Regions from separate parts of the Clostridium sp. DFI.1.208 genome, predicted to be linked through region 1. Evidence: riboswitches for the same ligand, from Rfam matches in the RefSeq annotation. Region 1 holds a riboswitch; each other region holds the start of a gene.
What was found. A riboswitch is a leader RNA that binds a small molecule or an ion and turns the genes downstream of it on or off. The one in region 1 is predicted to bind thiamine pyrophosphate.

Region 1 (10,691 bases):
CAATTCCATCGAAAGAGTAATAGAGGCGCCTAAATAGGAGGAGCATGCCTTTACAATACGGTCGTTTCTCCTGTCAGAATCCCGCGTAGAATGTAGCACAGCTGTTTTGAGCCTTACTTGATTTTATGTTCAGGAATCCAGTGAGCCGCACTGCATGTCCTTCAAGTCTTACGAGCCAGCAATAAGGGATATAACGAAAATCGATGAGCGAAGCTGAGGTGTGTCGTTACCAGCAGCTGGGTCGTATTCTGCTATATTGTATAAGCTACAAAAGTAATAGAGGACAGCTGAAAAGCAGGATGTACAGCCTTTGTTAAAACAGTGAAAAAGTGATTGCGCATCTGCGTGTTTTCCGCTATGATGTATAGGCATGTATGTAAGGAGTTTTTATATGAAGAAATTAACATTTGTTCAAATCATATCGGTATCCATGATGCTTTTCGCAATCTTTTTTGGTGCCGGAAACATGATATTTCCTCCAGCTATGGGACAACTGGCTGGAACGAGCTTTATCAGCGCCCTTGCAGGCTTTATTCTGACCGATGCCGGTATTGCCATACTCGGAGTAACGGCTGTCGTACTGGCAGGATCTTCCATGAGTGATCTTGGAAATCTGGTCAGCCAAAGGTTTGCCTTGTTTCTGTCAGTTGGCGTATACCTGCTGATCGGTCCGCTGTTCGCATTGCCAAGAACCGGAAGTGTTTCCTTTGAGATAGCATTACTTCCTTATATAGGGAAACAAAACTCTATGCTGTGGTCCTTGCTGTTTACAGCGGCCTTCTTTGCGCTCACCTACTATCTCAGCAGTAACCCAAGAAGAATTGTAGATGTTGTTGGTAAATATTTGACGCCGGTTTTGTTAATCAGTATACTTGCTATCTTTATCGCCTCCTTTTTACAGGATACAAGCAATGGGGCATTCTCGTTTGGCACCATGATGGCACCGTCCCCTGCATATGCTGATATCCCGTTCTTTAAGGGCATGATCGAGGGCTATAACGCACTGGATGGTCCGGCAGGTCTGGCATTTGCAATTATTGTTATAACGGCAATTCGCGGTTACGGTATTACAGATAAAAAATCCATTGCACGTTATACGATTCTCTGCGGTCTGGGGGCGGCAGGCTTTCTGGCAGTTGTCTATTTCATGCTAACCTATGTCGGTGCCATTACGAATACACCCTTCACCAATGGCGGGGCACTTCTGCATGCAGTTACCAATCATCTGTTTGGCGGTATCGGTGGTATCATCCTGGGAATTGCTGTTTTGTTTGCCTGCCTTACAACCTCGATTGGTCTGACAACATCCTTTGCGGATTATTTTCAAACCATTCTGCCAAAGCGCTGGACCTATAAAAAAATCGCAGCTGCAGTCTGTTTGTTCAGCTTTGTGATTTCCAATATTGGCTTGAGTCAGCTCATCAGCGTATCGCTTCCGATTTTGATTATGATATATCCAGTAACTGTTGTACTGATGCTTCTGTCTTTTCTAAAGCAGCGTATCGGATCACGGCGTATGGTGTATGTCATGGCAATGCTGTTTACCTTTGCAGTATCCTTTGTTAACGGAATGGAAAGTGCAGGGGTTACGCTGGGGATCATCAGCGAATGGTTTGCAAGGCTGCCCTTTTATGAGCTGAGTATCGGCTGGATTCTGCCAGCGGTGATAGGGGCATTGATCGGACTTCTGCCATTGTGGCCAATGAATCAAAGAAGACCCCGGCCAACAAAAATTCAGGAATAAGAAAAGGAAGAACGTTCTTTGTGCATGATCGCTAAAACGTCTTCCTTTTTATGTGGTCGTTATGCTTATTGAGACTTGTTTCATTTACAGCTTGATCTAAAGCTTTAAAATTTCCTGCAGCGCACGGGCAACGCCATTGTCATATACAGAGGCCGTCACCATATTAGCGAAGGTTTTTACATAATCTGTGGCACTTCCCATGGCAACTCCCATGCCTGCCATCTCCAGCATCTTGATATCATTGGTACTATCGCCAAAGCAGATGCATTCCTCCCAGGAAATACCCTCCTTTTGCAGCACCTGATTGATTCCCACAAACTTATCGTTATTTGCATTGAATACATCGAAACAGAAATGATCCTGTGCAACCTCGATCAAATCGCTGCGCAGTAACGGATGCTTTGCGAGAAATTCCTCCAGAGAGCGCTGATCCTTTGTCATCAAAACTGCGTTATAGGCATTATGCCGTTTATGATAGGAGCGTTGTTCATCATAAAACAGATAATTCAAAACATGATGATCGCGGCAGAAATAATAAAACGGATAAAACTTATCATATATATAGGATGTATCACCGAAATGGAACATCAGCCCGTTTTCCTGCTGCTCACACCAGTCAACGATATCCTGTGTCGTCTGTCTGTCAAGCGGATTTTCAAACAGCAGACGCTGTTCCCGATCCAGAACATAGCCGCCGTTGATCATTACCATATAATCAAACTGTACGCGCTCCAGAATCAGGTTCATTTGATTCAGCGGACGTCCTGTTGCGGCACATACGATATAGCCCTGTTCCTTCAATGCTTGAATCGCCTGAAGACTGGACTCCTGAATGATGTCATTTTCTGTCTGATACAAGGTACCATCCATATCAAAAAACACGATTTTATAAGCCATATTTGAAACCTCTACTTTCCCTCTACGTCTATTCGTTCCCTATTATACTAGAATCTCTAATTTTTTACAAAGAAAAATAAAAAAAGGTGTTGACAAGCTATTCCAGTTGCTTTATGATTATTAGGCAAGTGGATTTTTGAGGTTCCCGTTCAGCGGGAACTACATTTACACTTCAAAATGACACACCCGGAAATGTGTGTTAGTGAAAGGAGGATATTATGCCAACAATTAACCAATTAATTCGTAAAGGTCGTGAACAGAGCGTGAAGCTTTCTAAGTCACCAGCTCTGAATAGAGGATATAACTCAATCAAGAAACGTCCTACAAACTTAAGTGCACCTCAGAAACGTGGAGTTTGTACTCGTGTCGGAACAATGACACCAAAGAAACCAAACTCAGCGCTGCGTAAATATGCCCGTGTTCGTCTGAGCAACGGTATGGAGGTTACTGCCTACATTCCTGGTATTGGACACAACCTGCAGGAGCATAGTGTTGTAATGATCCGTGGAGGACGTGTTAAGGATCTTCCAGGTGTTCGTTACCACATCATCCGTGGTACACTGGACTGCGCCGGAGTAGCGAACCGTAACCAGAGCCGTTCTCTGTACGGAGCTAAAAAACCAAAAGAAGCTAAGAAATAATCAATTGTGAAAGGAGGAAATTCGAATGCCTAGAAAAGGACATGTAGCAAAACGTGATGTATTAGTAGATCCAATTTACAACTCCAAGCTGGTTACTCGTTTAATCAACAAGATCATGATTGATGGTAAAAGAGGGGTTGCACAGAAGATTCTGTACAATGCGTTCGATATTATTGAAGTAAAAACAAATGAAAAACCAATGGAAGTTTTCGAGAAAGCTCTGGAAAACGTAATGCCATTACTGGAACTTAAGGTTCGCCGTGTTGGTGGTTCTAACTACCAGGTCCCGGTGGAAGTATCCGCTGAAAGACGTTTGACACTTGGTCTGCGTTGGATCGTAAACTATGCTCGTTTAAGAAACGAGAAAACGATGGAGCAGAGACTTGCTGCTGAAATCATGGATGCAGCAAACGGAAGTGGTGCATCTGTCAAGAAACGTGAGGACACTCACAAGATGGCAGAAGCAAACAAAGCATTTGCTCATTACCGCTGGTAAGAAAGGAGATCCATTATGCCACGTCAGTATTCATTAGAAAACACACGTAACATTGGTATCATGGCTCATATCGATGCTGGTAAAACAACAACTACAGAACGTATTCTGTATTATACAGGTGTTAACCACAAAATCGGAGAAACTCACGATGGAGCTTCTACGATGGACTGGATGGCACAGGAGCAGGAACGTGGTATCACCATCACCTCTGCAGCAACTACTGCAGCATGGAAGGGTACCCGTATCAACATTATCGATACTCCAGGCCACGTTGACTTCACGGTTGAGGTTGAACGTTCCCTGCGTGTACTTGATGGTGCCGTAACGGTACTGGATGCAAAAGCCGGTGTAGAGCCTCAGACAGAAACTGTTTGGCGTCAGGCTACTACATATGGTGTTCCTCGTATCGTATTCTGTAACAAAATGGATGCAACAGGAGCTGACTTCCTGATGTCCTGTAAAACGATCGTAGATCGTCTGGGTGCTAAATCCTGCCCGATTCAGCTGCCAATCGGTGCGGAATCCACTTTCACTGGTATCGTAGATATCATTGAAAGAAAATCTGAAATCTATACCAATGACTTAGGTACAGATATTCAGGAGGGTGACGTTCCGGAAGATCTGAAGGATCTGTGCGAGGAATATCGTTCCAAGCTGATTGATTACCTTGCTGATTATGATGAAGACTTCATGATGCAAGTACTGGAAGGCGAAGAGCCAAGCATCGAAGACATCAAGCGCGTTCTGCGTATTGCAGTTTGTGCTGGTGATTTCTTCCCGGTATTATGCGGTTCCGCATATAAGAACAAGGGTGTTCAGATGGTTCTGGATGCTGTTGTTGAATATCTGCCTTCTCCACTGGATGTTCCTGCAATCAAGGGAACGCTGGAGGACGGAAGCGAATCCGAGCGTCATTCCAGCGATGAAGAACCATTTGCTGCATTGGCATTCAAAATCGCAACAGACCCATTTGTTGGAAAGCTTTCCTTCTTCCGTGTGTACTCCGGTACAGCCAAAGCAGGAAGCTACGTTCTGAACTCCACTAAGGGAAAAAGAGAGCGTTTCGGACGTATCGTTCAGATGCATGCCAACGCTCGTAAGGAAATCGATCAGGTATATGCAGGAGATATCGCTGCTGCCGTAGGTCTGAAGGTTACAACAACCGGAGACAGCTTATGTGCAGAGGATTCTCCAATCATTCTGGAATCCATGGAATTCCCGGAACCAGTTATCGAACTGTCTCTGGAACCGAAGACCAAGGCTGACCAGGATAAGATGGGTCTTGCTCTTGCAAAGCTTGCAGAAGAGGATCCTACCTTCAAAACCTATACAGACCAGGAAACAGGTCAGACAATCATCGCCGGTGTTGGTGAGCTTCACCTGGACATCATCGTTGACCGTCTGCGCCGTGAATTCAAGGTAGAAGCAAATGTTGGACAGCCAATGGTTGCTTACCGTGAAACCATCCGCGGTACTGCTGATTGTGAAGGTAAATATATCAAACAGTCCGGTGGACGTGGACAGTATGGTCATGTATGGATCAAATTCGAGCCTCAGGAAGAGGGAAAAGGATTTGAATTCGTGGACGCTACTGTCGGAGGAAGCGTACCTCGTGAATACATCAAGCCTACAGAAGAAGGTTTAAGAGATGCACTGGCAAACGGTATTGTGGCCGGATATCAGGTAATCGATATCAAAGCAACGCTGTTTGACGGTTCTTACCACGATGTCGATTCCAGTGAGATGGCGTACAAAATCGCGGCTAGTATGGCTTTAAAGGCTGCTGCCAAGAAATGTAACCCGGTTATTCTGGAGCCAATCATGATGGTTGAGGTAACTGCACCAAATGAATATCTTGGATCCGTTATGGGTGACGTAAGCTCCCGTCGTGGTGCAATCGTTGACCAGGAAGAGAGAGGAAACGCGATTATCGTTAAGGCTCACATTCCGCTGTCAGAGATGTTCGGTTACGTTACAGACCTGCGTTCCTTCACTCAGGGACGTGGAAATTACTCTATGAAATTCGACCATTATGCCGAAGTACCGAAGAGTATTGCAGAAAAAATCATTAAAAACAATAGTTCTGAAAATTAACTGTTGCTTTTATAAAAACTTTGAATTAGAATATACTTGGAAACTAATAAATTAGGAGGAAAATTAAAATGGCAAAAGAAAAATTTGACCGTTCCAAAACACATGTTAACATTGGAACTATCGGACACGTTGACCACGGTAAAACTACGTTAACTGCTGCTATTACAAACGTTCTTGCAAAAGACGGTATGGCACAGGCACAGGCTTATGACCAGATCGATGGTGCACCTGAAGAAAAAGAACGTGGAATCACAATCAACACTGCACACGTTGAATATCAGACTGACAAGCGTCACTATGCACACGTTGACTGCCCAGGTCACGCTGACTACGTTAAGAACATGATTACTGGTGCTGCACAGATGGATGGTGCTATCCTGGTTGTTGCTGCATCTGATGGTCCTATGCCTCAGACTCGTGAGCACATCCTGCTTGCTCGTCAGGTAGGTGTTCCTTACATCGTTGTATTCCTGAACAAATGTGACATGGTTGATGACGAAGAACTGATCGACCTTGTTGAAATGGAAGTACGTGAGCTGTTAAGCGAGTACGGATTCGACGGAGACAATGCTCCAGTTATCCGTGGTTCTGCTCTGAAGGCTCTGGAAGGCGATGACAAATACGTTGGCGCTATCAAAGAGCTGATGGATGCTGTTGATGAATTCATTCCAGATCCAACTCGTGAAACTGACAAACCATTCCTGATGTCTGTAGAAGACGTTATGACAATCACAGGACGTGGAACAGTTGCTACCGGACGTGTTGAGCGTGGTGTAGTGAAACTGGGAGAAGAAGTTGAAATCGTTGGTATCAAGGATACTCAGAAAACTGTTGTTACTGGACTGGAAATGTTCCGTAAGCAGCTGGACTTCGCAGAATCCGGAGATAACATCGGTGCTCTGCTGCGTGGTATCAACCGTGACCAGATCCAGCGTGGACAGGTTCTTGCTAAACCAGGATCCGTACACCCACACACAAAATTCAAGGCTCAGGTTTATGTATTAACAAAAGAAGAGGGTGGACGTCACACTCCATTCGTATCTAACTACCGTCCTCAGTTCTACTTCCGTACAACTGACGTAACTGGTGTTATTACATTACCAGAAGGAACTGAAATGGTTATGCCTGGTGATAACGTTGAAATGAACGTTGAGCTGATTGCTCCAATCGCTATCGAAAACAATACAAAGTTCTCTATCCGTGAGGGTGGACGTACTGTAGGTTCCGGTAACGTTACAGAAATCATCGAGTAATTTATAAAAAACACGGAAAAGAGCACGAATGTGCTCTTTTTTCTGTATGTTGTACTTTTTTGTAGTATAATACAGGTAATGACAGAAGGGAGTGGGCGGTATGAACAGAAAAATGCTGGCACCCATCGTAATTGGAGCCATCATCGCATGCTATATGATGATTTGGATCAGCTCTCTGTTTTTTCTGGATGCACCAAAGATTATCATAATCCTGTTTGGTGTTCCTATGCTGGCACTGCTTTTTCTGTGGATACATGTTGTCAAGGAACGACTTGACGAGATAAGGAGTGGAGAAGAAGATGATCTTAGTAAATACTGATTACATTACCGGAAAAACACTGAATATGCTGGGGCTTGTAAAGGGAAGTACAATTCAGACAAAGAATATCGGTAAGGATATTTCGCAGGGCTTTAAGACACTGGTTGGTGGTGAGCTGAAGGCATACAATGAAATGATGAATGAGGCACGTGCACTGGCAACGAAGCGTATGGTGGAGGAAGCAGAGGCCCTTGGTGCCGATGCTATTGTGAATATTCGCTATGCGTCCAGTGCAATCATGGGGGGAGCCGCAGAGGTCATTGCCTATGGTACAGCGGTAACCTTTCTGTAAAAGCAGCTTGTCTGCTTTTTTCTTTTCTTTTTTACACGATGCGTGTATAATGATACTGTCATGACAGGGGTGCCGTAAGGCTGAGACAGTCCCTTATGACCTGATCTAGTTAATGCTAGCGTAGGGAGTCATATCTATCTTGAGTATTAGATTGGTTCACTTACGCCTCACAGAGGTGTTTTTTTAATGGAAAGGAGAAACATAGGATGAAGCGTTTTAAAAGATTCGGCATGCCGCTTCTCACACTGCTTCTGGTGCTGGCGGTATGGGAAGGCTGTGTTCATGTATTTGATATCGATTTGTATATCCTGCCGGCGCCCTCAAAAATTATACAGGCGCTGTTTGTAAATCGTGATGTACTATGGATGCATTCGCTGGTTACGCTGCAGGAGGCTGTCATCGGCTTATTGATTGCCACACTGCTCGCGATCGTTATCGCTATCGGCATGGATCTTTCCCAGCTGTTTAAGCACAGCATATTTCCCCATCTGGTTGTCACACAGACCGTACCGGTCATGGTGCTGGGACCGCTGTTTTCCATATGGCTGGGCTTTGGTATGGCGCCGAAGATTCTAATGGTCATCTTCATGTGCTTTTTTCCGGTGGCAATCGCCTTCTGTGATGCGCTGGGGAAAGTAGATGAGCATCAGATCAGTTTGCTGAAAAGCTTCGGAGCGAAGAAATGGCAGATATATGCATATGTGAAAATACCGGCAGCCTCCACTGCATTGTTTTCCGGCTTGAAGGTAGCTGCGACCTACTGTATCGGCGGAGCTATCGTTGGAGAGTGGCTGAGCGCTTCCGCAGGCCTTGGGTATTACATGATTCGAGTGAAAAACGGCTATATGCTGGATAAGGTGTTTGCCTGTGTAGTCGTTGTGATTGTCCTGAGTCTTCTGCTGCACGGGGCGGTGGTGTTGCTGGAGGCGGTACTGTTTCCATATGCAAGAAAGAAAAGAGGGAAAACGACATGAAGAAATTAGGCTGTATGCTGATGGCCATGCTGATGGCTGTTGCGGTGAGCGGATGCTCTGATAATAAGGAAGCATCAAAAGATAAGGAAACGACTAAGAAGGTTACGCTGATTCTGGATTATCTTCCGAATACCAACCATACCGGCTTTTATGTGGCGAAGGATAAGGGGTATTTTAAGGAAGAAGGCTTGGATGTGGATATCATAGAGCCGGGAGATGATGCGACAAGCGCTACGCTGGTTGCGGCAAACAAGGGGGAATTTGGTGTCAGCTATCAGGAGGATGTCACCTATGCGCGAACAGCAGAGGTGCCGCTGCCCATTCGGGCGATTGCAGCCATCATCCAGCATAATACAAGCGGCTTTGTATCCCTGAAAAAGGAAAACATCAAGTCTCCCAAGGATTTTGAGGGTAAGGTCTATGCCGGATGGCAGGCACCGAGCGAGGAGGCAGTCATCAAAGCGGTGATGAAGGCCGCAAAGGCGGATTTCTCCAAGCTGACGATGGTTGGCGCTGATGGAAGCGGCTTTGCAGCATTAGGTAAAAACGTTGATATCCAGTGGGAATTTGAAGGCTGGGCGGTAACCAAGGGAAGAATGGAGGGCTATGACCTGAATTACATACCATTACGCGATCTGGATGAGCGCCTGGATTATTATACGCCTGTCATTATCAGCAGTGAACGGATGATAAAGGAAGACCCAAAAACGGTTCAGAAATTTATGAATGCTGTAAAGAAGGGGTATACGTATGCAATCGAGCATCCGGAGGAGTCAGCTGAAATATTAAGCAACTATGCGCCGGATTATGATTTGAAGTTTCTCAAGGAAAGTCAGAAGTATCTGAGCAGCGAATATGCGAAGGATGCAAAGAGCTGGGGTGTTATGAAGGATTCCGTCTGGGATAACTATACAGCCTTCATGTATGAAAACAAGCTGATTACGGAAAGCATCAAGGCCAGCGAACAATATACGAATGAATTTGTGAAATAATGCAGATGCACAGGAGGTCATCATGAAATTACGAGTTGAGGATATGGCGATTTCTTTTGATAACAGGAGGATACTGGAGCATGTCGGCTTTCATGTGGAAGAAGGGGAATTTACAGCGCTGATTGGTCCAAGTGGCTGTGGAAAATCCACGCTTCTGAATATTCTGGCAGGTCTTTTGCACTGTGAAGAAGGAATCTTTTATGTAGATGATGTGCAGGTGACAGGGGTATCCTCCCACTTTGCCTATATGCCGCAGGATGATCTTCTTCTGCCTTGGAAGAATATTTTGGACAATGTGTGTCTGTATGGGAAGCTTCACGGGCATATAAACGAGGCCAGAGAAAAAGCATTGCAGGAATTTGAGACCTTTGGTTTAAAGGGGTATGAGCGCGCATACCCGTTTGAACTGTCCGGCGGTATGCGCCAGCGGGCTGCATTTTTGCGGACAGCACTTTGCAGTGCGGATATCCTATTGCTGGATGAACCCTTTGGTGCTCTGGATGTCATCACCCGCAATGATATGCAGGACTGGCTGCTGAAGCTGAGAAGCGAGCTGAACAGAACCATGCTGCTGGTAACCCATGATATTGAGGAGGCTCTGTATCTGGCGGACCGCATTCTTATACTGCAGGGCTCGCCGGCTTCCATTTGCCGGGAAATTTCTTTAAAGGACTGTAAAAAAAGTCGGGAGTGGCTGTATGAGCAGGGGCAGCTGAAGAAGGAAATTTATCAGCTTCTAAAGGAGGGCGCTCATGATCATTGATGCGCATATGCATATGGATACTGCATTGACACCTAAAATTTTGAGACAGCAGGGCATCACCTGCATTGCCAATGCAGCAACGCCGAAGGAATACGAGGAGCTGAAGAAGCTTCAAAGTGATAATCCTGCGATATGGATCAGTGCCGGTATCCATCCATGGAAGGTGGAGCAGGTTAGCTGGGAAGAGATGCTGCCGTTTCTGAAGGAGACGAGGATCCTAGGAGAA
Region 2 (10,691 bases), on a different contig from region 1:
CTACAATTTTATCCGGTCCCATAAGTCTCCGCGCTTCTTTGACGGGCAGATCCTCTGCACCGACATGGACGCCAGCCGCATCCACCGCAAGAGCAATATCCACACGATCATCAATCATAAGCGGTACCCCATAAGCATCCGTCAGCTTTTTTACTTTGCAGGCAAGCTCATAGTATTCCAGCGTTGTTCTGTTTTTTTCTCTTAGCTGTAAAAGAGTAACACCACCATGTAATGCCTGTTCAAGCCGTCTAAGAAACTCCTCCTCTGATAAATCTGTTGAATCGCTTACCAGATATAATGTTAAATCAAATTTCATAGCCCTCTCCTAACCTTTGCTTTCGCAAAATCCAGCTCATCCATCCCATATAAAGAATCAAACAGTGATGCATGAAAGCTGCCCGGTCCGTCTGCGATTGAAACACTTTTCTCTGCAGCCAGCTCAAAGGTCAAACATGCCGCCAAGGCTGCATCAAGCGAATTCTCTGTAACGGATAAAAATGCAGCTGCAATCACATTCAGCATACAACCTGTCCCTGTACAAAGCGTCATCAGGGAATCTCCGTTTTCTATAAAATATATCTGCTTTCCATCTGTCAGGATATCCACTTCTCCACTGCATAAGACACAGCAGGCATGTCTGCGTGCAAGCTCAGCCAGCCACTTTGCACTCTTTGCAGGAGCTTCTCGATCACCATCACCGACATCAATTCCCAGGGCATGACTGTCACGGCCGCTGATTGCCTTCAGCTCAGAAAGATTTCCTTTTATGATAGAGAATCTTCCCTTCTGCAACAGCTCCTCTGCAAACGTTTTGCGTAGCTCACTGCATCCGACACCAACCAAATCAATGATTACCGGAATACCATTCTCATTTGCACAGTGAAGACTTTTCTTCATGGCAATCGAGCGGTTATCATCAAAATTGCCAAGGTTCAGTGCCAGTGCCTTACTGCATACGGTAATCTGTTCACATTCCATCGGATGCTGCGCCATGATTGGCTTCGCACCCAGTGCCAGTACAGCATTTGCACAGTCATTCATGCTGATCGGATTGGTGATGCAGTGAATTAGATTATGACTGTACTGCAGTTGTTTTCTCAGGCTCCAGAGCTTCTCGTACATTCCATTCTCCTCCCAGCTTTTTCTGCATCTTAAGCAGCATACCACTGTGCTGCATGGATGTCAGAAATACAAATGCTATACTGCCTCCGATGATGGTTCCCATAAAGAAGCTCGGTACATAAAACATCCAGGTCAGACCGTTTCTTCCCCACAGCAGCGCCATGACTGGATAGGACACGATTGCCCCGATGATTCCTGTACCAATGATTTCCCCCAGAACTGCTGCCCACAGCTGCCCTTTGCTGATTTTATAAAAGATTCCTGACAATGCTGCACCAAATACAGCTCCGGTTAATGCTAACGGTGGAATCCCCATAACCGCCATACGGATGACCCCAATCAGTACCGCACACAGAAACGAATACCAGGGTCCCATTAACACTGCCACTGTAATATTGATAAAGTGCGCCATCGGACACATACCCTCCACACGCAGGATTGGTGATATGACAACTCCTACGGCTACCATCATTGCCAGAAAGACATGGCGAAAAACACGATGTTCATTTTTCATTTCTACTTACCTCCTGTTTGCTTTCCTTTGGGATATAAACAGGAAGCACAAAGAAAACAGCTCTCCCGGTTGATATCCCAAGATCGGTCGAAGCCATACAGCTTCCTCTCAGCCTGTCTGGCAGGCTCCCTCGCTGAAGTTCTTTGTACGGTCGGAGCTCCCCTTCCGTATGCAGCAATAAAAAAGAGATACAGCAAACGCAGGCCATATCTCAATATGCAGTCACTCATATTGTACACATCCCTACGTCGGCATTATCCGAATCAGGTTATGGGTCGAAGCGAGCGCTTCCTCTCAGCCGTTTCCAGCTCCCCTTTTTTATTACATTAAAATGTTACCACGGTTCAAACGGAATTGCAATGCTGTTTTTTCTGAATGCCGAAGATAAAAAAACAGTCATGGATTTTCGGATGTTCTCAACAAAAAATGACCGTTTCCACCCTATGGGATACCGCTTGTCCCAGAATGCTTGCAATTTTGCTGCTATTCCGTATGATGAATGTACAGAGGTCAGTGTTTATACAGCTGTCCCGTTGTCCTATTCACTCTGATCTCTGCACACTGTTATGATAAGAAAGGGGGGAGGGCAGTATGCTGCAGGAAGGAATGGAAGATTATAAGCATATGATTGTATCAGAACAGCCTATTTTTCATGCATACATCGACATGCGTTCAAATACACAATATCATTTAAACGTATATGTTTCACCATGGTATAAAGCATACAATTATATTTTCTGGATTCAGAATACAGCAAAAGATAAAAGCAGAGTCTTTCGTACAGAGCATGTGACACTGGACACATTTCTTGCGAATTATGTTTCCAATGATAAAAATACACACGAGCATCTCATTCGCGAGTATATAACAGAATGGCTTTCATCCGGTGTTCTCAATGCTGAGGAAACTATCTTTTGAATGCATTTACAGTCTGCCTGTTAACAAAAAAACAGGCTTCTCTTGACTGCATAGTGTATTGCGGTTATAATACACTTGAAGAGAGGTGGATTGCATGAATCTACAACATATAACGTTTAATAAAAAAGAGCCGATGTATCCGCAGCTCAGTCGTTATATCAAAAAGCTGATTCTCGCCGATGAGCTGAAGCACTATGAAGAGCTTCCCAGTCGCCGTGAGCTTGCACTACAGCTCTCCATCAATCCAAACACGGTACAAAAAGCTTATAAACAGCTGGAGGATGAGGGAATCATAAAGACGATCAGCAATGTGAAAAGCGTTGTTATTGTCAATGAGGAAACCTTGGAAAAGCTACGCAATGAAATGATTGAGGTAACGATGAAGAAATTTGTAAAGGAGTGTCAGACAAGCGGACTGGATTTTCAACAGACGATTGCCTGGCTTACAAAGCTATGGAACACATAATTTTTATTTCCAACAAGTGTATTGCGACCGCAATACAGAAAGGAGACTGCAATGAAAGAGATTCGCTTATTTATTGAAAACACTTCTGCCCCCTATGTGAATAAGATCATATTTCTGTACGTGGACATCTTTCTCGTCCAGCTAGCACTATGCTTTATCAATATCACCAAGGATATCAACACTATTATGCTTCTGACGTTCTATCCGAGCTTTCTACTGCTCTTTCTGATTCACAGAAGCCGCTATAAAACCTTTATGAGTGAAGGCGGATTAACCCGGGTTCGCCTACTTCCGATTCGCAAATCAACCTTTCTCTATAGTGAACTGCTATTTCAATTTATGACCTATCTTGGCTTACTCTGCACACACATTTTGGCATGGACTGCTCTTTACTTCATGGTGTCAGATAAACAGCCGTTTCTCAGCAATTCCTTTCTGTTCTTTCAGCTCTCGCAGGCAACTGCAACAGCCTATATGCCCTTTACGGTAGTTGTTTTAATCCTCAATATATTAAAATTGATTACAGTAACCTGCATCAGCACCCTTTTGTTAATCGGTATGGAGACATATAAAGGATTACAAACAGTCCTACTGTATGCCGGTCTTCTAATTATTTTCCTCTTTATTAAGTTGATTATGGCACAAACGATGCCAGATCTACAGGTAATTGAGGACTGGTACGCAGCTGCTGCCATGCTGCTACTTATCCCCGTACATGCAATACAGTTGAAATCCTGCTTCATGTGGAAAAGGAGGAAGATGAAATGAATAAGACAACTGCCTTTATAGCCTCTGCAGCCCTTGCCTCTATTTTATGCATGAGTCTACCTCTCCTATATGCCGGACAAGCAAACTTCCCTATACAGGATGTGATGGGGAATCGCTCAGCACTGCATGGTGTCGGCTTTGATAGTACCGTAAATCTGAAGGAGGCATCCATTTTGATATCCTATGATGAGCGTGCCAGAGTATCTCATGAAATAAGAAAACCGCAGGAATATCTGGGTTCCTCTTATACATCCTTCACGTATGTATGTGAGGATGACTGCAAGCCAATCAGTGACTGGGAAAAAGCAAAGGATCAATACAGTACGGATATGACATCCTATGAGCGGCAGCTGAACAAAGCATCGTTGTATGTATCCGTAATGGTGACAGATAATCAACAGCTGATTAACGATTTCGGATTTATCAAGACAGAGTTAACTTATAATGCGGATAAGGAGCATATCCTGAAAGAAGAAGGTACGTACAACACTGAAGAAAAAAAGATCATTCCGGGATGGATTCAGCCGGAAAATATGGCAGAATTCGGTGGTACCACGCAAACAGTTTATCATAATGGGTATTATTATATACTTCCACCGAGCACCACGGCGATGAGCGGTCAGAATTACATCTATCGTGCAACAGTAATGAACTATCCGGAAAGCTATAGCATCAATACAGATACGGAGCACAACTATTACGCTATGAGCACATATCTGAAGGTGGAAAAGCTGACAAACGTAAGCATGGACCGAAATTATCTTGCAATGCAGCTCTCGTCAAACCATATATTTGTATTCAGCGAAAAAAATCAAAAGCTGTATATCACAAAGTATGACCTTAACGGTAATTTGAAGGATGAAATCAGTATAAAGGACTTCCATTATTTTGATACCATTTATAAGAATGACAAGTATCTTTGCTTCAGCTATGATGATACAATTCAGATTTTAAATACAGACACCATGCAGCTCCTGCATGTAAAAAACAAACAGCTTCTTTTAGAAGGTGGCGATTATGCGCCTATTCACGATATTCTATATAAGAATGGAAGAATCTATGTTTCTATGAGCACAGACTCAGGATACTATACGAACAAGCTCCTTGTTATAGAAAACGGCAAGACCGTATATGTCGGCACGCTGGATTTCTTAAAACTAAAGCCTTCCCTCACAGAGCTGCCCGCTGATTGTATTCCTGTCAAATTCAGGAGGTAAAGAACATGCTGAAACGTGAATTTAAACAACATATGCGCCGCCTTTCAAGAGTTCTGCTGGCAATTACACTCGCCTATTTCATGGTCTCTGCCTTTATCATGCAGAGCATTTCATCAAATATCCGTTTGCTATACAGCAGTACTACATGGATTGAACTATTGCCGCTAAGCTACAACCTCTTTTATGGTGTTACAGTTTGTTTCTTTGTACTTATATTTTTCTACTATATCCTGCGGACACTGTTTGATTACCGTCAGGGAAAGACACGATGGATGCTGCTGGCTTCAACACAAAAGCCACGCATTGTCGCAGATGCTCTTCTGTTGGCCATCCTATTGCTTATCTTTTATCTGATCAGTCTTACAATTTTATATTTTGGATTTCAATATCACTTACAGCAGCTGGAAAATCAGCAGCTGTTTCTCCCTGAAAAATATCAATCATTTACAATGATGCTCTCCATGCAGCGTGCTTTCCCCTTCTTATATCCTACGTCTGTTACGTCCGCTTTGTTTCTAATCAGCTTTTATATATCGGTTGTTACGGGCGGCATCTCCGTTATATATGCATGCAGAGCAGAAATTCCCCGCATGAGCAGATGGCTCTATCCGACCTATCTGCTGTTGCTGTATTTGAGCTGTACAGCATGGAATGCATCCATAATCAGGCTGTTGATTCCCTTATTGTACAGTGTGCTATTTATTATACAAATAAAAAATTGCTGTGATTATAAACAGCCGGGAGGTTACAAATGCTAAAATTAGAAAATGTTAAAAGGCTGTACTACAACAACCGAGGTCTGCGCAATACCAATATAGAATTTCATGAAGGGGAGATTACAGGCATCCTTGGAAGAAACGGCAGCGGCAAGACTACGCTGCTGAAAGCCATTCTAAACCTTATTCCGCTGGATGACGGATTGATAACATGGAACGATAAAGCAGTGGAGGAGCAGTTTGATAAGATCGCCTTCATCACAGAGGATGGCAGTTATTTCCCCTATATGTCTCCAAAGGAATATGGCGAATTTCTTACGCTGTATTATCCTGCTTTCTCCAAAGACCGCTATTTTGACTTCCTCGAGCAATTCGAGGTAAGCAAAACAGATACCATCCGCACGCTTTCCAAGGGTCAGCAGCTAAAGGTGGAGATCAGCGCCGGTTTTGCAATGAACGCAAAGCTTATCATACTGGATGAGCCGTTTACCACACTGGATGTATATGCGAAAGAGGATACTGTCAAACAGCTGATTGAACAGGTAAAAGAAGATGTCATCATTCTGATTTCCACGCATAACATAGAAGAGATTGAAGCTGTGATTGACCGCTGTATTGTTCTTGATGACGGTATCGTCAAAGAAGATATCATGATGGATGAATTAAACGAAAGTGGTAAGGATTTGCGTGCCCTGCTGGACCCTTATCGCCCTGCCGCAAGAAAATAGCTGCTTCATAAAAGGAGGTCTGCCTGTGCAAGGTAAAAAAAGCGTCATACCCTATACGAGCTGGATAGCAGCACTTGCATTCGATACCCTGATCGTTATCGACAGATATCCTATGGCGCTGATTCTCTTCCTGCCATTGACTTATAGCTGCTACAGCTTGCTTCAGCAAAAACAGGCAGGTATCCGCGGGATGCTTATCTGCCTGTGTGGAGAAATGCTGCTTTCATTTTTCTGTATTATCATGACAAGCTTGTTACAACAGCCTTTGTCCACCGATCAAAACACGCTATTGCTTTTTCATCCAGCCGCTTGCTGCATATTATCCATATCCGCTTATTTACTTCACAAGGCCTTTCGTATCATGGATCACAGGCTTCCTGAAATTGTGAAATACAGATGACGCAAAGAGTCAACAACTGTGGGTAGAAAAAAAGAAGCCGCATCATGAATCATACACACTTATAGAAGCTAAGAATTCACCTCGTATATAGTATACGGCTGTTGAATTCTTTTTTCTATACGTGGTAAGAATCGGTTTTGCTAAGCTTCTTTTTATCATTTAATGCTTAAAGTGGCGTACGCCTGTGAATACCATCGCAATGCCATGCTCATTGCACACATCGATGGACAGCTGATCCTTGATGGAACCACCTGGCTGAATGATAGCAGTAACGCCTGCCTTTACAGCCTCCTCCACGGTATCCGGCATCGGGAAGAACGCATCGGAGCTCATGATAGAGCCTTTTGCCTTTTCTCCTGCCTGTTCAATGGCAATCTTCGCAGCTCCTACACGGTTCATCTGACCTGCACCGACACCAATGGTCATATTATCCTTTACCAGAACAATAGCATTGGATTTGACATGCTTGACCACCTTCCATGCGAACAACAGCTGTTCCAGCTCTTCCTCAGTTGGTTTGCGGTTTGTCACACAGCGAAGATCCTCTGCTGTGATTTTATGATCATCAATATCCTGCACAAGCAGACCGTCATTCACGTTTGTAACCTTATATCTGGCATTTACCTCCAGTGAGGTATCCAGCTGCATCAGACGGATATTCTTCTTCTTGGACAAAATTTCAAATGCATCTTCATCAAATGCAGGAGCGATAATAATTTCCAGGAAGATTTTAGACAGCTTTTCTGCCACTGCCGCATGAATCGGCTCATTGAAGGCAACGATACCGCCAAAGATAGAAACCGGATCAGCCTCATATGCCTTATCCCATGCTTCCTCGATTGTCTTTCCGATACCGACACCACAAGGATTCATATGCTTTAATCCAACAACTGCAGGCTGACCTTCAAAGTCCTTCAGTATCTCAATTGCAGCATTCCCATCCTGTATATTGTTATAGGAAAGCTCCTTGCCATGCAGCTGCTTCGCATTTGCCAGAGAATACTGCGGGTTCATTCCCTTATAGAAGGCAGCACTCTGATGCGGGTTTTCTCCATAGCGAAGCTCCTGTACCTTATCAAAGGTGATCGTAAACTTCTCCGGATATTTCTCGCCTGTTCTCTCTGTCAGATAGCTTGCGATCATCGTGTCATAGCTTGCGGTATGACGGAACACCTTAGCCGCAAGGTATTCTCTTGTGACAGGGCAGGTTTCTCCGTTTTCACGCAGCTCCTTCAACACACCGTCATAATCTGAGGGATCGCAGAGAACCGGAATAAACTTATAATTTTTTGAAGCACTGCGCAGCATGCTTGGACCACCGATATCAATATTCTCGATGATTTCTTCATGACTGACACCCGGTTTCTGTACGGTTTCCTTGAATGGATACAGATTCACACATACCAAATCGATATACTGGATTCCCAGCTCTTCAATCTGTCGGACATGATCGGGATTATCTCTCACACAAAGCAATGCTCCATGAACCTTAGGATGCAGTGTTTTTACACGCCCGTCCATGATTTCCGGAAAGTCGGTTACCTCGGAAATGCCAATCGTCTTAATACCATTGTCTTCCAGAGCTTTTTTTGTCCCTCCGGTAGAGATTATTTCATAGCCCAGTTCAACCAGACCGGATACAAACGGTACCAGATTTGTTTTATCAGAAACACTAACTAATGCTCGCTTCATTATGCTTCCTCGCTTTCTATCATTTTACATACATGCTTTACTACCTTTGGAAACATGTCATACTCCAGCGCATGCACATGCTCTTCCAGGGTTTCCAGTGACCAGGAGGGATCAATTTCAATTTTCTCCTGATGGATGATTTCACCTGTATCCACACCTTCATCTACAAAATGAACGGTAACACCTGTGAAATCGACCTTTGCCTCATACGCATCCTGAATACTGTGTGCCCCTGGAAAATGCGGAAGATATGCCGGGTGCAGATTGATAATGCGTCTTGGATAGCTTTCCAGCAGCACCCTGCCGATAAAGCGCATATAGCCGGCAAGAACAATCAGCTCCACCTGCTGCTCCTTCAATACATTCAGAATTTCCTGTTCGTACGGCTCCTTGCCTGCATACGCTTTTGGATCTACAAATACACAGGGGATTTGCAGCTTTGCGGCACGCTCTTTTGCATAGGCCTGCTCCTTATCAATAATCAAAACCTTACAAACGGCATTGTTGACATGACCATTGTTTATTTCCTGCACAATATTCTCGAAATTGGAGCCGTTCCCGCTCGCAAAAATCGCAATATTTACCATTTTAAATCCACACTTCCACTGTTTGTCACTTCACCGATGACATAGGATTCCTCATGGATTTCCTTCAACAGGCTCTGAACGGTATCCACGTCCTTTTTATCGACAGCCATCAGGAAGCCGATGCCCATATTGAATACATTGCACATTTCATTCATTGGGATATTTCCATATTTTGCAATCATATCAAAAATAGGCTTACGTGGATAGGCAGTTGTATCAATCGTGACACCCTGTCCTTCCTTCAGCATTCTGGGAACATTCTCATAGAAGCCTCCTCCGGTAATATGGCTCATTCCCTTGATATCAACCTTACCGAGCAAATACTTGATTGCCTTGACATAGATCTTCGTCGGTGTTAACAGCACATCCCCAAGCTTCTGATTTCCGATTTCTTCATATTCCTTATGCAGATCCAGCTTGGCATCCTTTAACAGCACCTTACGGATCAAGGAAAATCCATTGGAATGTACACCGGTACTTGGAAGACCAATCAGGACATTGCCTTCCTCGATTTTCTGTCCGTCCAGCAGATTGCATTTATCCACAGCTCCGACACAGAAGCCGGCAATATCATAATGCTTCACATCATACATATCCGGCATTTCGGCAGTTTCTCCGCCAATCAACGCACATTCTGCCTGCACACAGCCATCCGCAACACCCTTTACCAGCTGTTCGATTTTCTTCGGTTCATTTTTACCAACGGCCAGATAGTCCAGGAAGAAGATTGGCGCTGCCCCCTGTACAAGTACATCATTGACGCACATTGCCACAGCATCAATACCAACGCTGTCATGCTTATCCATTTCAAATGCAACAAGCAGCTTTGTACCAACACCATCGGTTCCGCTTACCAGAACCGGTTCCTTCATGTTTAATACAGATAGATCAAACATACCGCCAAAGGCACCGATGGAATCAATCGCACCCTTCACCTTTGTTCTAGCGACATGGCTCTTAATCAGACGAACGGATTCATATCCGGCTTCCAGATCGACTCCGGCTTCTCTATACTTATCACTCATACACGTTCTCGCTTTCTTCTCTTATTTTTCTCAGGACATTTTATCGCTGTCCGCTTTCTTTTCAACCGACTTTTTCTCTGTCGGCTTTGCTTTTTTTCAGGCTTTTTCTCTTCCTTATTCCTTACGTTTTCCGCTGCCTGCACAACGACATTTGCATCATTATCACTTGCAGGGATACCGGAGAAATTATATCAGCTTCAGACTCAGCTTATCCAGACGCTCCAGAAACGGAATCCTAATACTGGCTTTTCCTATGATGATTTTCTTCCTCAGACCGGACATGATATAGGCTGTGTCAGACGGTGCCTTGACATAGCCTATCGTAACGATCAGAGGAAGTAGAAAGATGGCAACTGCCCCAATAATATAAGGCAGATACGACTGTATATCCCTAGCTACTCTCTTATGGATTTGCCGTATTTCTGTATATTATTTATTTCTGAAGTAATTTACACCGTTCTGGAAGATATTCTGATATTTATCTCCATCAATATTTTTAAACAGTCCGTCTTCATAGCGCTCACTGTGTCCCATCTTA
Region 3 (10,691 bases), on a different contig from region 1:
TCTAATAGGGGGACGAAAAAATGTTTAATCAAATAAGAGCAGAATTTTATAAGTTATTTCATACAAAGGCATTGTACTTAACCTTTGCTTTGATTTTAGCAGTCTTTGGAATTTTCTCCATAGGCGGTCAGCAACAATTTGTGGCATCAAGTTCAAGTTTAGACGAAACATGGAAAATAGGAGAAACTGTTGGATTTCTTGCTCGTGCTTATAGCGATACAGCACACCCATTGATTGAAGAAATAATAAGGACAGCCACATCTTATACTGTATTTTTCTGGCTGATTGTTCTTATATTTTCTGTCATTTTCTTTTCAAGAGAATATACGGATTCAACAATTAAAATTGCAATCGCAAGCGGACAAAGCCGAATTAAGTTTTTTGTTGCGAAATATATTGTGATTTCGATTACCAGTATATTTCTATACTTTTCATTTATTATGATTGCATTTATAATAGAATGTGCGAAATTTAATATTCCAATACAACTGTTTCCAATGCTAAAAATTGCAGGACTAAATTGTATGATTATGGGAGCATTTATCGGAATTACACTTATGTTATGTGTAATATTCAAACATACGGCAATCGTTGTAGGTGCTATGTCATTGTTTACATTTAGCGGACCGCTTATCTATATGATGACATGGGATAATATGTCAACTCAATCATGGAGAGTTCTAACCTATTTAAAAATAAATCCTATGTATTACTGGATGAATACCTGTTCTTATAATATGATAAATAATTTAGAAATCAATATTTTGATTTATTTCGTGGGAACTGTAATTATTACATTTCTTGTTTCAGCATTGATACTAAGAAAGCAAGAAATACGCTAATCATAACAGAAAGGGGAAATGCGAATATGTTATATTTCTTATTGATTTGCTTTATTTTCATATTAGCATTTTCCTTATTCTCTATTATCAGAACAATTCGCAACATAAATAAGCAAATAAAGCAACAACGGAAAATACGAGTATCTTTATCAAATAGGGACATTGAAGAATTAGCTTATGCAATCAATCAAAAAGATAATCTACATAAAAAATTACAGGTTCAAATTAAGCAGGAAGAAGAACAGTTAAAACAGTCTATATCTAATATAAGCCACGATTTAAGAACACCTTTGACATCTATACAAGGCTATTTAACACTTCTGCAAGAATGTGAAGATAAACAGGAACAAGGACAATGCATTAAAATCATTAAGGCAAAAACAGATTATCTCACGGATTTAGTACAAGAGTTTTATGATTTATCTGTGATAGAAAATGAGCAAGTTGATGTTGAATGTGAGCGTGTTGACATAAATAGAATTGTTACAGATTGCTTAATTGAAAAGTATTATGAATTTGGAGAAATCCAACCAACCATTCAAACAGAAAATACTCCTGTATGGATATACGGAAATAACCTTATCTGTAAACGAATTATTGAAAATTTAATTGTAAATGCACTTCGTTATTCAGATAATTACATTGAAGTTTCTATCAATCAAAAAGGAGTGTTCACAATTAAAAATTCAACAAAATCCCTTGATGATATTGATGTAAACTTATTATTTAACAAGTTTTATACTGTTGATAAATCACGCACCAAAGGAAGTTCTGGTCTAGGCTTGTATATTGTAAAGGAATTGCTGAAAAAGATTGACGGTAAAATTGAAAATGTAAGTTACGAAAAAAATATTTTGTCTATTAGCATTTGTTTTCCCTTGTATAATGATAAAAAGTTACTGTGATCAGAACATCTGAATACAGTAACTTTTTTAGTAGCTTTAACTCTCTTTTATAAGTTTTTCAAAATATTCTCTTTTCTTCTCTGGAAGTTGATTTAAAAATTCTTCCAGCCATTTTTCTTCTTCTTCTAAAATTCCCTCGTCCTCATAATACTCTGGATATTCCAAATATATTTCATGTTCTCTTTCTTCTCGTTCTTCGTCAGCTTGTGCTAAGTCCATATATTTTCCAATAAGGAATTGAAGATATTGACTATACCCAAGAGAACTAACTAAATAAGTAATTCGTTCATAGTCTTTCAATGTCATTTCTTTTTTTCCAGTTAAAAGGTCATGGTCGTAAGAAGAACAAACTTCTAAAAATTCCTGTTCCTGCGTTTCTGCTTTTTTCATTGTTCATACGGAATTTTCCATAAGGTAAGAGGTCAGCAGAAGTAGAAGCGATACCCTCAATATCGGTACGAATTATCTTTACCACTTCATTTTTCTTGTATAACTTGCCCTCAACCAATACCGCATTATCATTTAAGGAAATGATGTCAAAGGCAGTATCTTTCAAAGTAGCACTTCCTTGTGGCTTTGTATCGCCCGTTTCTAAATCTCGTTTCTGAATTTTGACACCGCCACGGATAACCTTGTCTGATACGGAAAACTGGTTACTTCCAGTAAGTACGGCAAGGTCGCCGTCCTCTGTAATTTGTGTAAGGTATAAGCCCTTAATCTGTTCGGACTTATCGCCAGCCTGCATATATGCACCGTCCAGCAAGTAACCGTTTGGAGCTTTTGTTTCTTCTACGGTTAGTGTTCCAAGTGGAAGAACTGCCTTGCCGTCCTGCATATAGAAACTGTCGCCAGATACTTTGTATGTGTCCGCTAATTTTGTAACATAATGGATTGTACCGTCGCTGTCTGTTTCGGCGATTGTCTTTGTAACCCATGTTCTTGTAGCTTCGGCAGGGAGATTGTCTTTATTGTAGAAGCCAGTATAATACTTCCATGTAAATTCCGCACCTGCTAAAGAAGCGTTCCCCTGCGGATTGTCTTTCTGTGTTTCCATATCAATCTTGAAGAGTTCAATCAAAGTGTCTGTTACCTTTGGTGTATCTGATACGTTCAAGGTCGCTGTCTTTCCAGCTTCAACCTTTAAGGAATATATATTTGTATCAACCTTATATCCTGCTGGTGCGGATAATTCCTTGATATAGACTGTGTCAGCCTTTACCTCTACGACATCTGTATTTCCGTTTTCATCAGTCGTAAGGGTGGCAAGCTGTTTCGTGCAGTCCTTATCAGCAAAGACACCGTATGTCGCACCAGCGATAGAGTAATTCCCGTTACCGTCTGTAATGCTGGTATTACTGGAAGTCTTTTGAAGTTTCGCATTTCCAACATTGAGTTTCGCCCAGAATTGTCCCAATTCCTGCCCCTCGCCAGAGTAGATATAACCGCCACATTCATAGCGTCCTTTATTCTCTTTGACAAAGGCTCTTGCACCAGAGAAAACTTCGTCCTGCGTAGCTTTTGGAATTTCATCATAAGAAGCTCGCACGTTGTCGCACTGCCAGCCAAGATGTACGCTCAATCTCTGCCAGACCACACATTGTTCCAACAGATAGACTTGCTTGTAGTTCAATTCCTTGTGAGTTTCGCCATACTGTTTGACATACTCTAAGGATAACGCCACATCTGAAATCTGGTTGGCACTCATACGTGAGCTTGCGTCAGCTCTGGTCTTGTAACCATTCTTAAAATCTGTATTGATGTCGATACAATAGGCAGTTTCGCCCTCGACTTTCATATAGCCCTCATTGAATGTCGAACCGATAGAACCGTCATTCATTACTTTTTCAATGATACCGACACGCTCTGCACTTTCCGTCCAGTATTGCTTACTTTCTGCATGGACGGGTGTAGTCGGTAAAGCAGTAACGACAGTTGCAAGAGCTAAGAAGCCCGTACACAATCGTTTTAACATCTTTTTCATAAAATCTAATGCTCCTTTCATTTTGGGTATAAAAATAGACGCTCATTTCTGAACGTCTACATTATTGAAAGGCTTGTCCTCTCACACATATTCTATTTTAATAGGTACAACAGTTGCCTTTCTCCTTGTATTTTCGTTGTTTTCATCACTTGCGTTATCTACAACCTCCATGTGGTGGGGAAGAAATCTCTAATAGATATTCCACATTGGCCCGAACATTATGAAGTTCTTTCATATCATTTTTGGCCTGCTTATAGGCAGAATAGGCTTTCCGTTTTTGTTCCAGAAGATCGGTGTATTCCTCTCGGAGAGATTTGACAGAGGGGAGCTTTTTGATTCCCAGTTCGTCAAAATGATTCTTCGCTGTCTGGTGCAGTAAGATTTCCGCCTCATGTGCAACACGGAATTAAAAGGCTGAGCGCCAGCGGAAAAGATACCTCCTGTCTACGCATTTAGGGCGTTAAAAGTCCACGGAAATCAAGGGTTTTTCCGCATGGCCGGCAGGCAGGTGGATAAAGTTATCCTGTTCCCCGCAAAACGGGGTTCTAAATGCGGGAAAAAGGACAAAAAAGAAGCGCCAGATGCAGAGGCTTTGATACCTCTGCGCCCGGCGCTTTTTCAGCCTATTAGCTGATCTACATAGGTAATTAGAGGGTGCAGATGTTTCAGGCGAAACATCTCAAATAACTTATCTGGATTTACCCATTGAACATCCACAACTTCTGTTTCCTGTAAACGCATTTCTTCAATCTTTATATCCTTATGAAATAGCCAAACATCGTAAAAATCCTGCACATTTTCCCGTCTGCTCTGATAAATCAATTTTTCACTTCCGGGAGTAAGCAGTATTCCTAATTCTTCTTTTACCTCTCGGATTGCTCCTTGTAAACTGGTTTCCCCGGAAAGTACAGAACCACCCGTACATTCCCAATAAAGAGGGTATTGCTTTTTCGGATGCCGCTGTGATAAAAGATACTGCCCCTGCTGGTTGACGATCCATACACTCACAGATAAATGATACAGCCCTTTGGGTATGATTTCTCCACGGCACACTGTTATTCCAGACTTTTCCCGTTTTGCATTATATAAATCCCATTTTTCCATTTTCATACCTCTTTGTGTGGGATCGGTGCTTGCCGAAAATCAAGTAAGTAAATATCCGCAATCCTTTCTATTTCTGTACGCTGATCTGCGGAATACTTATCATAAATCCCGCCTGCTAACATACGGGCTGCCTTTGCGCTTTTAATTGCTGGAAGCACATCATCAAACACAATACAGTGTTCAGGTGCAACCCCTAATTTTCTTGCGGCCAATTCAAAGACATCCGAATATTCTTTTCCCCGCTGAACCTCATCTGTTGAACATAGAGCGTCAAATAATTCTAAAATAGAATTGTTCTTTAAGCATGGAATATAGAGCTTTTCCGGCAACCCCGTAGCAACTGCAAGTTTTATTCCATGTTCTTTTAAGCGCAGAAGATAATCAAGGGCATGGGGCAGCAGACCGACATGGTTACTGTATTCCTCGACCGCCATATTATTCCATTCCTCAATAATTCCCTCTACCGTTTCCTGCAATCCAAAAAGATCAATGGTATATTGTGCGGCTTCCTCAAAACTCCTTGCACATATTTCAGTTACATAATTTTCCGGGACAGGAAGATTTCTCTTTTTCAAAAACTGAATATCTATATGCTCCCATACATCCATTGAATCCAGAATTGTTCCATCTAAATCAAAGATTGCCGCATTAAAATCCATGTTTCTTTTCCTTTCTGCAAAATAAATCTTTCAGTTCCGCAGCAGCAGCTTTTATATCGGACTGCGCTATGATGGCAGATACAACAGCCAGCCCGTCAATTCCCATGGGCTTGAAACGCCCTGTATTTCCTTTATTGATACCGCCAATAACAACGATCGGCAAAGAAACGGCTGTGCGGATTTTCTGTAATTCCTCCATTGATACAGAATCAGCGTCGGTTTTAGTTCCAGTAGGGAACATTGCGCCAACTCCCAAATAATCTGCACCATCCTGTTGTGCCTGTATTGCTTCTGCAATGGAAGATGCAGATACTCCCAACAGCATATTTTCCCCAATTACTTTGCGGACGGCAGCCGCAGGTAAATCATGCTGTCCAATATGTACCCCCGTAGCCTGCACAGCCATTGCAATATCTATCCGGTCGTTTATGATAAGGGGAATATGGTATTTATCCGTAACCTGTTTCACGGCAACAGCCTGATTGTAAAATTCTAATGAGGACAATTCTTTTTCTCGGAGTTGTATCATTGTGCAGCCTCCTAAAATTGCCTGTTCTACCGCTTCTGTCAGGCTATCGCAGCTCATTAGTTGACGATCAGTAACAAGATAAAGTGTATAATCAAAGTTCATTTTGCACCTGCCTATTCTTTAGATAAACCATGCTGATACAATTCGTAGAAATGGTGCGTTGGGCCACAGCCTTTTCCAATCGCAAGAGAGTGTTCGATTGCCATTGTGACATAAGCCTTTGCAGATTCGACTGCAAGCGGAACACTTTTTCCCTTTGCAAGCTGGGAAGCGATTGCAGAAGAAAAGGTACAGCCTGTCCCATGAGTATTTTTCGTATCAATGCGGGATGTTTCAAAATGGTAGAAATTTTCTCCATTAAATAGGACATCAACAGCATTTCCTATATGATGTCCACCCTTGACAACAATCGCCTTACAACCCATGGCATATATTTTTCTTGCGGCAGCCTCCATATCTGAAACTGTGGAAATCTGCATATCTGCTATTTTCTCTGCCTCTGGAATATTCGGAGTAAGTACATCGGCCAGTGGAATTACTGTGTCTATCAAGGTGGAAACCGCCGTAGGATTCATCAATGGGCAGCCATTTTTGGCATACATAACCGGGTCGATTACGACATTTTGGGGCTTATATTGTAATAGTTTCTTTGCCACCGCTTTCATACATTCTGGTGTAGAAAGCATACCGATTTTTACTGCGTCCACTTCAATATCTTCAAATACGGCGTCAATCTGTTTTTCAATCATATCCGGGGTAATATCTTGGATGTCGATAACACGGCTGGTGTTCTCTGCAACAACAGAAACAATAACACTCATTCCAAATACACCGTGAGCAGAAAAAGTTTTCAAATCAGCCTGAATACCTGCACCTCCGCTGCAATCTGATCCGGCAATGGACAATACTTTTTTCATTTTGCATTTTCCTCCATTCTCTCGTTCCGATAGGCCATCTTCCAAAAAGCAAGCTCTAACAAACTTGCTTTTTCAAAAATATCAGCCAGATACTTTTTATTTGCTACTGATAACCCGGCACATTTATGCTCTGCAAAAGCAGACCATTCTTTGCAGCTTTCTGCATATTGTTCATCCGCATAATCTTTGATAAAGTCCCAATATCTTGATTCTCTGCTTGTGGGGACAGACGCCAGTTTGCGGAATATATAGCTGTAACTTAACATACAGGGAAGAACCGCCATTAAAATTTCTTCATTCTTTCCATGTGACGCAATCTCAAACATGAAATCAATGTAATTTTGATTTTCAGGCAGAGGAGCGATCAGTTCAATATCATTATCCGTCATGCAAAATTGCTTTAGATAATCCAGACGCACTTCTGATTCCGTATCATTTACAAAATTCAGCATGGAATAGTAAAGCTGAATTTCTCTTAATGTATCAGCATGAAAAATTGCCTTGCCGTATATACGGGCATAGTTTTTCAGATAGATACTATCCTGAATCATATATCTCTTGAACTTTTCAAGAGGTAGCTTTCCAGTTTGCACTTCCTGCACAAATGGGGTAGCTGCACATTCTTCCCAAATGGGGATGTTGCGGGTTAAAATGTCTTTCATAAATGCCATGTTTGTTCCTCCTAAAATAAAAAAATAGAGCCTCTAAAACAATTAGAAGCTCTTTCAGACGCAATACGAGCGTAAGAAATTGCTTCCCTACGCCGGTATTAGCCGACAGGTCCAGAGGTCAGGTCTTACCTTTTTCAACTTGTTCAGTTCCCTCGCAAACACATATCATATCTTATTCAATTAAAAAGGACATTCCCAAAACAGAGAATGTCCAAAAAATACGAATCTGTATTCTTTAGCTCCCTGCGTTGGTATTAGCCAACAGGTTCAAAGGGTCAGGTTTTAACCTTCTCAACTACAAGGTAGTCCCCCTGCTTGAGTATTATTATAGTTAAGAAGTCCCGGAAAGTCAAGGTCTATAGAATTCAAGTTAGCAAACCTTATTGACGGGATTTTTCTGTGCTGCGCTGCGGTTGTGGTGGGGAAGAAATCTCTAATAGGTATTCCACATTGGCCCGAACATTATGAAGTTCTTTCATATCATTTTTGGCCTGCTTATAGGCAGAATAGGCTTTCCGTTTTTGTTCCAGAAGATCGGTGTATTCCTCCCGGAGAGATTTGACAGAGGGGAGCTTTTTGATTCCCAGCTCGTCAAAATGATTCTTTGCCGCCTGGTGCAGCAGAATTTCAGCTTCATGTTCTGTTCGGAATTTTTTGCTGTACCCGGCTTTGCGATATTCTACATAGACAGCCCGCGTTTTCGCATAGTTTACGATCTGTTTTTGCAGCTCGGCATTGGCGTTCATTTTTGACTCCAGATCTTTGATCTGAACGGATAAGGTATTGAAATTAGTGGTAGTGGCGTTGGCTTTTTCCAGAAGATCCTCATAACCCATATCGCCATGTTCTTTTAAGTAGAGCACTGCCTGAGAAAGCTGCTTTAGATTGAACACTTTTGCCCAGCGCTCATAACCAGGGCCCTTGCCGGAACGGATTGCAGCTTCAATATCAACCAGCAATCCAACTTTGGAAACCGTTTTTTTAGAAAAGGCATGGCGGGGTTTTACTGTCCGTGTACCGGCAATCCGTTCTTTGATGGCCTGTTCTGTATAATCGCCTTTGAGCGTATCGCATCGGGTATAATTTTCTTGTCCCGGAACTCGGAACCGAAGATGTTTTCTTTCACGGTTGACTTCCAGCCCAGCAGTTTCCAGCTTCTGTAGAAGTTCCTCAAAATCTTTTGGCTTTTCCTCTAATGCAGCATCAATAGCAATGCGTATCTGCTCCTGAAAGGAAGGCTGCTTTTTATTTCCCAGCCATGTGCCATAATGCTCCCGGCTGGGTTTCGGATTTTCTACAATCGAAAGTCCATGCTCCAAACACAGCTTGTCATTCATTCGCCGGATTGCCCAGGTAGAGCCCCAGAAGTTGCGAAATTTTTTCTGACAGTCCAGTGTAGTAGAGTTGATAATGATGTGATTATGGACATGGTGCTTATCCACATGGGTGCAGACAACAAAGGCATGGTTTCCTTTTGTGAGCTTCAGTGCCAGCTCCCTGCCGATCTGATTAGCTTCTTCTGGCGTAACTTCGCCGGGCTTAAATGCCTGACGGAGATGGTAGGCGATCACATCATCTGCACCCTGATTTCTGCCGGTCAGATTTGCATACTGTCGTTTGGACAGAAGAAACTCTGCATCAGCAAGCCGGGTATCACACTCATAGCCATAAATGAATTTTCCAAAATCGGTTTTCTGCGGATTTTCTACATAATCAATAATATCTGAGATCGCAGTAGAGATATTCCGACCTTTTCCTACATGCAGAGGCATCAGTCTTGTGGTCGCTATTTTCGTCACCTCCTTAACTTAATTCCAATCAGAGAAGTTATAATTGCAGAAAAAGAGCGGGGCTGCCTATGCGCCCCGCCAAATCTGCTTAACCAAATATAAAATCCTTTAAGGCACTGTTTGCCCCGCCAATGATCCCTACCAGCCATGCAGCCGCCAGAGGCAGACCGTATGGACTGATAAGAAAGGCGATCATAAGCCAGGCAAGACCCGGCAAAAATCCTGCGACAAAGAACAGCACCAATGCTGCCAAAAAGATGATCCCGGAAAGAATCCCAAGTACCGCACCGGAAAGGACCACCAAAAATTTACATACCAGATAAAGAATCCCCGTAACCAGCATAAAGGGAAGTGCCAGTAATTTACCTATCAAACGCATACGCTTTGCCTCCTTTCAGAAGGGCATCTGCCCTTATAAAAATTTTACCGTGACGGCAAAAAGAAAGCAACGGCTTTCCGGCTGTTTATGAAATGTTTGCAAATCCCCGGATCAGTTTGTCCATGCCATCCCAAAGGCTGTCCAGACGGGTGCGGATGTCATCTATATCTGCGGCATAAATATTGCCGGTCTCATTGGCCCGTCTGGTATATTGGTTTAAGTTATTGGAACAAATGCGGAGAAGCCGGATCATTTCCTGAATATCTCCCATATCAAGGTGAATGATGTAACCGTCTACGGCCATCTTTCGCAGATATGCCGACAGGTTGGTAATGCCAAGTTCCGCCATGCGTTCTTTTACCAGTTCGGCCTCCGGTTCGGACATGACAAATTCGACGCGGACGGATTTTTTGTTATGCCCGCCCTTCATCGTTCCAACCCTCTTTTATGAGATGAGACCTCCTGTGTTGAAACCACCGTCTTTGCTCTTTTGAGTTTTTCCCGCAAGGTGGTCTTTTCCAGCTTATCAAGATATTCCTCCAGATTTCCGGCTGTCGCATGATAGCTGCGTTTGAAGCGTTCCCGTTTTAGAATCATCATCAGCTCCGGCTCATTTTCCGGCAGATAAGTCATTGTTTTAGGGGCTCCATGCTCTGGCATAAACCGGTTCATAAGCTGTCTCCGTTCCTGATAGGGAATCGTGATAACATTTCCATCCGCAAATGCAACGGCTACATTTCCGATTGGACAGGTCAGCTTTTTCATCCGTTCCACATGTTCTCTATAATTTAGCGGATAGAGATTGCCAAATATTTTTCCGTCCCTGACTTCTTTCAAAGAGATGGCATAAGCCAAAACGGGATCATTTGTCTGTTCCTGGTAAAACCGCCACACTTTATTTTCATGGCTTCCAT

Region 2: it holds a riboswitch for thiamine pyrophosphate, as region 1 does, so the genes downstream of both, thiW (energy coupling factor transporter S component ThiW) here and NE665_RS18085 (ABC transporter permease) in region 1, are expected to answer to the same signal.
Region 3: it holds a riboswitch for thiamine pyrophosphate, as region 1 does, so the genes downstream of both, NE665_RS05475 (TenA family protein) here and NE665_RS18085 (ABC transporter permease) in region 1, are expected to answer to the same signal.

What each region holds. Positions count from the first base shown of each region.
Region 1 is NZ_JANGCA010000044.1:183-10,873, forward strand. It holds gene brnQ (branched-chain amino acid transport system II carrier protein) at 392-1,744, shown strand; gene NE665_RS18050 (HAD family hydrolase) at 1,841-2,641, opposite strand; gene rpsL (30S ribosomal protein S12) at 2,860-3,282, shown strand; gene rpsG (30S ribosomal protein S7) at 3,308-3,778, shown strand; gene fusA (elongation factor G) at 3,794-5,872, shown strand; gene tuf (elongation factor Tu) at 5,941-7,125, shown strand; gene NE665_RS18075 (hypothetical protein) at 7,226-7,444, shown strand; gene NE665_RS18080 (YbjQ family protein) at 7,425-7,736, shown strand; TPP riboswitch at 7,792-7,880, shown strand; gene NE665_RS18085 (ABC transporter permease) at 7,943-8,710, shown strand; gene NE665_RS18090 (ABC transporter substrate-binding protein) at 8,707-9,702, shown strand; gene NE665_RS18095 (ABC transporter ATP-binding protein) at 9,725-10,465, shown strand; gene NE665_RS18100 (TatD family hydrolase) at 10,455-10,691, shown strand, end outside.
Region 2 is NZ_JANGCA010000014.1:16,940-27,630, reverse strand. It holds gene thiE (thiamine phosphate synthase) at 1-316, opposite strand, end outside; gene thiM (hydroxyethylthiazole kinase) at 313-1,122, opposite strand; gene thiW (energy coupling factor transporter S component ThiW) at 1,073-1,636, opposite strand; TPP riboswitch at 1,860-1,961, opposite strand; gene NE665_RS09145 (hypothetical protein) at 2,228-2,554, shown strand; gene NE665_RS09140 (GntR family transcriptional regulator) at 2,649-3,020, shown strand; gene NE665_RS09135 (hypothetical protein) at 3,072-3,788, shown strand; gene NE665_RS09130 (hypothetical protein) at 3,785-5,005, shown strand; gene NE665_RS09125 (hypothetical protein) at 5,011-5,763, shown strand; gene NE665_RS09120 (ABC transporter ATP-binding protein) at 5,757-6,449, shown strand; gene NE665_RS09115 (hypothetical protein) at 6,475-6,849, shown strand; gene purH (bifunctional phosphoribosylaminoimidazolecarboxamide formyltransferase/IMP cyclohydrolase) at 7,009-8,544, opposite strand; gene purN (phosphoribosylglycinamide formyltransferase) at 8,541-9,128, opposite strand; gene purM (phosphoribosylformylglycinamidine cyclo-ligase) at 9,122-10,153, opposite strand; gene NE665_RS09095 (phosphoribosylformylglycinamidine synthase) at 10,583-10,691, opposite strand, start outside.
Region 3 is NZ_JANGCA010000007.1:81,379-92,069, forward strand. It holds gene NE665_RS05430 (response regulator) at 1-28, shown strand, start outside; gene NE665_RS05435 (ABC transporter permease) at 21-842, shown strand; gene NE665_RS05440 (HAMP domain-containing sensor histidine kinase) at 869-1,747, shown strand; gene NE665_RS05445 (hypothetical protein) at 1,784-2,137, opposite strand; partial or broken gene NE665_RS05450 (SrtB-anchored collagen-binding adhesin) at 2,142-3,728, opposite strand; gene NE665_RS05455 (NUDIX domain-containing protein) at 4,347-4,832, opposite strand; gene NE665_RS05460 (HAD family phosphatase) at 4,835-5,491, opposite strand; gene thiE (thiamine phosphate synthase) at 5,481-6,122, opposite strand; gene thiD (bifunctional hydroxymethylpyrimidine kinase/phosphomethylpyrimidine kinase) at 6,134-6,937, opposite strand; gene NE665_RS05475 (TenA family protein) at 6,934-7,608, opposite strand; TPP riboswitch at 7,675-7,772, opposite strand; TPP riboswitch at 7,832-7,931, opposite strand; gene NE665_RS05480 (relaxase/mobilization nuclease domain-containing protein) at 7,989-9,398, opposite strand; gene NE665_RS05485 (CD1845 family protein) at 9,487-9,777, opposite strand; gene mobC (plasmid mobilization relaxosome protein MobC) at 9,863-10,207, opposite strand; gene NE665_RS05495 (hypothetical protein) at 10,204-10,691, opposite strand, start outside.